2 linked regions of the Tardiphaga sp. 709 genome follow. Each later gene encodes a partner of the first gene's protein in a complex. Links are inferred from orthologs where the notes say so. Each region holds a gene or a part of one and is shown in the gene's direction. Other genes may lie near its edges. The genes, in order: ccmB and ccmE.

Region 1 (3,264 bases):
TCGCGTTGCGCATCGCGGCAAGATCGACCACCGCGGGGACGCCGGTGAAGTCCTGCATCAGCACGCGCGCAGGGCGGAACGAGATTTCGTGCTCGAGCTTGCGCTTCTTCAGCCATTTCGAGAAAGCAACGATGTCTTCCTTCTTGACGCTGCGGCCGTCCTCGTTGCGCAGCAGATTCTCGAGCAGGACCTTCATCGAATAGGGCAGCTTCGAAATGCCCGCGAGACCGTTTTTCTCAGCGAGCGGGAGGCTATAGTACACGTAAGTTTTAGCGCCCACCTTGAGGGTTTTTTGGCACTTGAAACTGTCGAGCGAGGTCATGTGAAGGGGTCCCAATTCAGTTGACCGATACCCGGAAAATGGTACCGAGACACCGTCGGCGGAGAAGGCCGGTTTGCTCGCAGGCGCCGATTGTGTGCTGCATCAAGTTCCGACTTATAGAATCTTTCTAGAACCGCTGCCATATCGACAATCGTTTGCAGCCCTGCGAAATGATGCAACAACGCCGCGGCGACCTCTGAACCAAATCAGATGGTCATGGAAGGGTTAGGATGCGGCTCTCGGGGCGCAATTTGAGATGCCTGCGGGGTGGCCGCGAAGTCTTCGCCGGGCTCGATTTCGATGCCACGGCAGGCACGACCGTGGCGGTCATTGGCCCTAACGGAGCAGGCAAAACCTCGTTGTTGCGGTTGATCGCAGGCCTGCTGGCGCCGGCCGAGGGCTCCATCACTCTCGAGGGCGGCGACGGCGAAATGACTGTTACCGAACAGGCCCATTACCTGGGCCACCGCGACGCCATGAAGCCGGCTTTGACGGTGACGGAAAACCTGACCTTCTGGGCCGACTTCCTCGGTGGCACGCCGGCCGATCCAGCCACGTGCATTGCAGCAGTGGGCCTCTCCCATGCCGCGGCGCTACCCGCGGGCTTCCTGTCGGCCGGCCAGCGCCGCCGGCTGTCGATCGCGCGATTGCTGACCGTCCGCCGGCCGATCTGGCTGCTCGACGAGCCGACAGCGGCGCTCGATCTGGTCAGTCAGCGGGTATTCGCGGGACTGATGACGGATCATCTCGCCACTGGCGGTCTGATTATCGCTGCGACCCATGGCCCGCTCGGCATTCCTGCACGGGAGTTGCGCATCGGGGGCGAGGCGTGAGTGCCCTTGGCGCGTTGATTCGACGCGACATCCGCATTGCCGTCCGGGTCGGCGGCGGGGCGCTGATCGGTGTGCTCTTCTTTCTGACGGTTATCGTGCTGATGCCCTTCGCGCTGGGGCCGGATCTAGCGCTGCTGGCACGGCTGGGGCCGGCGATTCTATGGCTCGGGGCGCTGCTCGCGAGCCTGCTGACCCTCGACCGGCTGTTCACTGCCGATCACGACGATGGTTCTCTGGATCTCATCCTGATGAGCCGGACGCCGCTGGAACTCGCCTGCGCCGCCAAGGCCCTTGCCCACTGGCTGGCCGCAGGCGTGCCGCTGATCGTCGCGACGCCAGTGCTGGGGCTGCTGCTCAATCTCGACGGTCCGTCGACGCTGGCAGTGGCGCTGACGCTACTGGCGGGTACGCCAGCACTGACTTTCACTGGCATGATCGGTGCCGCACTGGCGGTGACGCTGCAGCGCGGTGGGCTCTTGCTGGCGGTGCTGGTGTTGCCGTTGTCGATCCCGGTGCTGATTTTCGGCGTTGCGGCGTCGAATGCCGCCATCCTTGAGCAGGGGGCGCTGACATTCTCGACCCCGTTCTCCATTCTCTGCGCGCTATCGCTGGCGAGCCTCGTGATCGGGCCTTTTGCGGCGGCGGCGAGCCTGCGGCATGGACTGGATTGAGACGGTTGGAATAATCGCGACAGGCTGAGACACTGGATTGACCTGGGTGGATTGACTTGGGTCAACTCGTCGCGAGCTGTGTTGAACGAGAATAAGTTGCATTGATCGCGGACAGAGCCGCGACTATTGGAAATGCCATGACGCTGACCGAACTCGCCAATCCGACCCGGTTCCTGTCGCTTGCCACACGCATCCTGCCGTGGCTGGCGATAGTGACGGGCGTTCTGCTCGCCATCGGCCTGTATCAGTCGGCCATGGCCCCGGATGACTACCAGCAGGGTGCCACCGTCAAGATCATGTTCATCCATGTGCCGAACGCCTGGCTATCGATGTTCGTCTGGGGCGTCATGAGTGTGGCATCGCTGGGCACGCTGGTGTGGCGGCATCCGCTCGCCGATGTCGCCGCCAAGGCGGCGGCGCCGATCGGCGCCGCCTTCACCTTTCTCGCGCTGGTCACGGGATCGCTCTGGGGCCGGCCGATGTGGGGCACCTATTGGGAATGGGACGCCCGACTGACTTCGGTGCTCATTCTGTTTCTGATGTATCTCGGCCTGATCGCGCTGTGGCGCGCCGTCGAAGATCCATCGCGCGCGGCGCGCGCCGCTGCGGTGCTGACGCTGGTCGGTGCCATCAATATTCCGATCATCAAGTTCTCGGTCGATTGGTGGAATACGCTGCATCAGCCGGCTTCGGTGATAAAGATGGGCGGCTCGTCGCTCGACAAGTCGTTTTTGATCCCGCTGTTGGTGATGGCTGTGGCGTTCTCGCTGCTGTTTATCACACTGCATCTCGCGGCCATGCGTAACGAGATCCTGCGGCGTCGTTTGCGCGCGTTACAGATGTTGCAGGCCGCGAAGCCGGTGGCACTTCCGTGATGGCGCTTGGTCCCTACGCATCTTTCATCGTCACGTCCTACGCGCTGGTCGCAGCGGTGGTGCTGATCCTCATCGTGTGGATCGCCATCGATCACCGCCGCGTCCGTGCGCGGCTGCATGAGTTGGAATCCTCCGGCGTGGCGCGGCGCTCGGGTCGTGGTACGACGGATCTCACATGACCACGCAGGCCACTCCGAAGCGCCGCTGGGTACTGGCATTGCCTCTGCTGATCTTTGCCGCGCTCGCGGCGCTATTCTGGTTTCGGCTCGGAGCCGACCCCGCGAAACTGCCCTCGGCATTGATCGGCCGCGCCGCGCCCCAGACGACATTGCCGGCACTGGAAGGCCTCACCGATAGCGGTGCGCCGGTGCCGGGTCTCGATCCCGCAGCCTTCAAGGGCAAGGTCAGTCTCGTCAATGTCTGGGCATCGTGGTGCGTGCCGTGCCACGAGGAGGCGCCGCTGCTGACAGAACTCGGCAAGGACAAACGGCTGCAGCTGGTCGGCATCAACTACAAGGACGCGCCGGACAACGCGCGCCGCTTTCTTGGCCGCTACGGCAATC
Region 2 (3,150 bases), 2.4 Mb from region 1 along the record:
TGTTTAGATCGACTCAAGACTACGCCGGAACCCATTGATGGCCTTATGGTTTGTGTTCGCCTTGATGACCGCCGCGGCGACTTTCGCCGTGTTGTGGCCGCTTGGCCGGACCCGCTCCGATGCGGGGGGCACCGAGGCCACCGTCTACCGGGATCAGCTCGTCGAAATCTCCCGCGATACCACCGCCGGCCTGATCGGGCCGACCGAGGCGGAAGCGGCGCGTGTCGAGATCAGCCGTCGTCTGCTGGCGGCCGTTGATGCGGAGGGCGCGGCGTCCGTGGGCAGCAGTCCTGGGTTTCGCCGCGCGGTGGCGCTGGTGGCGCTGATCGGCCTGCCGCTGCTGGCCGTCGGCTTCTATCTGCCGCTCGGTTCGCCTGCCATGCCGGACTTTCCGCTCGCCGCGCGCAATCAGTCGCCGAGTCCCACCCAGCCGCTGGACAATCTCGTCGCACAGGTCGAGCAGCATCTCGAGAAAAACCCGACCGACGGTCGCGGCTGGACCGTGCTGGCACCGGTGCTGGCGAAGATCGGCCGTACCGACGACGCGGTGCGCGCGTTCCGCAATGCGATCACCTATGCCGGCGATACGGCTGCGCGACGCGCCGATCTCGGCGAGGCCATGGCGATGGCCGCCAATGGTGTCATCACCGCGGATGCCAAGACCGAATTCGAACGCGCTGTCGCGCTCGATGCCGGTGAGGTCAAGGCACGCTACTTCCTGGGCCTCGCGGCCGAGCAGGATGGGCGTGGCAGCGACGCTGCGGTGATCTGGCGCGACATGCTGGCAAAGGGACCTGCGGATGCGCCATGGCGTCCGGTGGTCACGGCGGCCCTGGCGCGCGTCGGCGGCAGCGCTCCGAAATCAGGCCCGAACCTGCCGGCTCTGTCGGAAGACACGATCGCGTCGGTACAGGGCATGAATGCCGGTGACCGCAATGCGATGATCCACGGCATGGTCGACCGGCTCGCCACGCGGCTCAAGCAGGACGGCAGCGACGTCGAGGGATGGTTGCGGCTGGTGCGGGCCTATATGGTGCTCGGTGAGCGCGACAAGGCAAAGAGCGCGCTGGCGGATGCACGGGAGGCGGTCGGCACGGATGCCGAGCGGCTGCGCAAGCTGAACGATGGCCTGAAAGATTCCGGGCTGGATGGGTGACTTCCAATGACGCGCAAGCAGCGAAGATTGACGATGATTGGTGGAGCGCTGGTGGTGCTCGCCATCGCGGCCGGACTCGTGCTCAACGCGCTGCGCGACTCCATCGTGTTCTTCTCGACACCGCAGATGGTTGCCGAAAAGCAGATACCGGTTGGCAAGCGCTTCCGTCTCGGCGGCATGGTCGAGCAAGGCTCGCTGGTGCGCGGCGACAATCTGGCTGTCAGCTTCAAGGTGTCCGATGGCGGCGCGACGCTGCCGGTGAATTATAAAGGCATCCTGCCGGATCTGTTCCGCGAGGGGCAGGGCGTTGTCGCCGAAGGCGCGATGGATGCGTCGGGCGTGTTCAAGGCCGACACCGTGCTGGCGAAGCACGACGAGAACTACATGCCGAAGGAAGTCGCTGACGCGCTGAAAAAGCAGGGGCGGTGGCAGGAAGGCGCTGACGGCAAGCCGGTAATGTCGCAGGGCGCTGCCAAGCCCGTGGTGACGCAGTGATTGCCGAAGCCGGACATTACGCACTGGTGCTGGCGCTCGCGCTGGCGCTCATCCAGTCGACGGTGCCGATCGTCGGTGCGCGCCTGCGCGATCCCGCATTGATGAATGTCGCGCGCTCCACGGCACTGGCGCAGTTGCTGTTTGCGGGGCTGTCGTTTCTCGCGCTGACGACGCTCTACGTCACGTCGGATTTCTCCGTCGCAAACGTGTTCGAGAATTCGCATTCCGCAAAGCCGCTGCTCTACAAGATCACCGGTGTGTGGGGAAACCACGAAGGCTCGATGCTGCTGTGGGTGTCGATCCTCGCACTGTTCGGCGGGCTCGTCGCCGCCTTCGGCAATAATCTGCCGCTGTCGCTGCGCGCGCATGTGCTGGCGGTGCAGGGCTGGATCGCTGCGGCGTTCTATATGTTCATCCTGATGACCTCGAATCCATTCCTGCGGCTGGCGCAGCCGCCGCTCGAGGGCCGCGATCTCAATCCGGTGCTGCAGGATATCGGCCTCGCGGTGCATCCGCCGATGCTCTATCTCGGCTACGTCGGCTTCTCCATCGCCTTCTCCTTCGCCGTCGCCGCGCTGATCGAAGGGCGTATCGATGCCGCCTGGGCGCGTTGGGTGCGGCCATGGACGCTGGTGGCATGGATCTTCCTGACACTGGGCATCGCGATGGGTTCGTACTGGGCCTATTACGAACTTGGCTGGGGCGGCTGGTGGTTCTGGGATCCCGTCGAGAATGCATCATTGATGCCATGGCTGTCCGGCACTGCGCTGCTGCATTCCGCCGTGGTGATGGAGAAGCGCAATGCGCTGAAGGTCTGGACCATACTTCTCGCGATCCTGACTTTCTCGCTGTCGCTGCTCGGCACCTTCCTGGTGCGCTCTGGCGTCCTCACCTCCGTCCATGCTTTTGCGACGGACCCGACGCGCGGCGTGTTCATCCTGCTGATCCTGTGCCTGTTCATCGGCGGCAGCCTGATGCTGTATCTGGGGCGCGCGTCGTCGCTGAAGCAGGGCGGACTGTTCGCGCCGATCTCGCGCGAGGGCGCGCTGGTGCTGAACAACCTATTCCTCACCACGGCTTGCGCCACCGTGTTCATCGGCACACTGTATCCGCTGGCGCTGGAAATGCTGACCGGCGAGAAAATCTCGGTGGGCGCGCCGTTCTTCAATCTCACTTTCGGGCCGCTATTCGTGCCGCTGCTGCTGGCGATGCCGTTCGGGCCGCTGCTGGCGTGGAAGCGTGGCGATCTCAGAGGCGTCACGCAGAGGCTGATGGCGGCCGGCATTGCCGCGCTGCTGGCGGTGGCACTGATCTGGGCATGGACCACGGGCGGCGCGGCGCTGGCACCGCTGGCGATCGGGCTCGGCGTGTTCGTCATTGCCGGATCGATCGTCGATATCGCCGAGCGCACCATGCTGTTTCGCCTGCCGTTCGGCGCCGCATTCCGTCGCGCGCGCGGATTGCCGCGCGCGGCTTGGGGCACGGCCTTCGCCCATGCC

The links.
Region 2: the proteins of ccmB (region 1) and ccmE are in contact, whole or in part, in a solved structure (PDB 8CE8), measured with the Escherichia coli proteins. The link is inferred for Tardiphaga sp. 709 from one-to-one orthologs.

What each region holds. Positions count from the first base shown.
Region 1 is NZ_CP135529.1:3,506,656-3,509,919, reverse strand. What follows is about bases 40-2,988. They hold ccmB (heme exporter protein CcmB), read left to right. Parts: upstream 40-1,151; coding sequence 1,152-1,826; downstream 1,827-2,988. Other genes in these bases: RSO67_RS17140 (DsbE family thiol:disulfide interchange protein), read left to right, coding at 2,877-2,988; ccmD (heme exporter protein CcmD), read left to right, coding at 2,701-2,880; RSO67_RS17150 (heme ABC transporter permease), read left to right, coding at 1,964-2,701; ccmA (heme ABC exporter ATP-binding protein CcmA), read left to right, coding at 553-1,155; acnA (aconitate hydratase AcnA), read right to left, coding at 40-322. Outside these bases: more of acnA, read right to left, coding at 1-39; more of RSO67_RS17140, read left to right, coding at 2,989-3,264. UniProt on the Escherichia coli protein: Required for the export of heme to the periplasm for the biogenesis of c-type cytochromes.
Region 2 is NZ_CP135529.1:5,947,056-5,950,205, forward strand. Bases 72-2,906 are described here. They hold ccmE (cytochrome c maturation protein CcmE), read left to right. Parts: upstream 72-1,162; coding sequence 1,163-1,651; downstream 1,652-2,906. Other genes in these bases: ccmI (c-type cytochrome biogenesis protein CcmI), read left to right, coding at 72-1,156; RSO67_RS28465 (heme lyase CcmF/NrfE family subunit), read left to right, coding at 1,648-2,906. Also shown: more of ccmI, read left to right, coding at 38-71; more of RSO67_RS28465, read left to right, coding at 2,907-3,150. UniProt on the Escherichia coli protein: Heme chaperone required for the biogenesis of c-type cytochromes. Transiently binds heme delivered by CcmC and transfers the heme to apo-cytochromes in a process facilitated by CcmF and CcmH.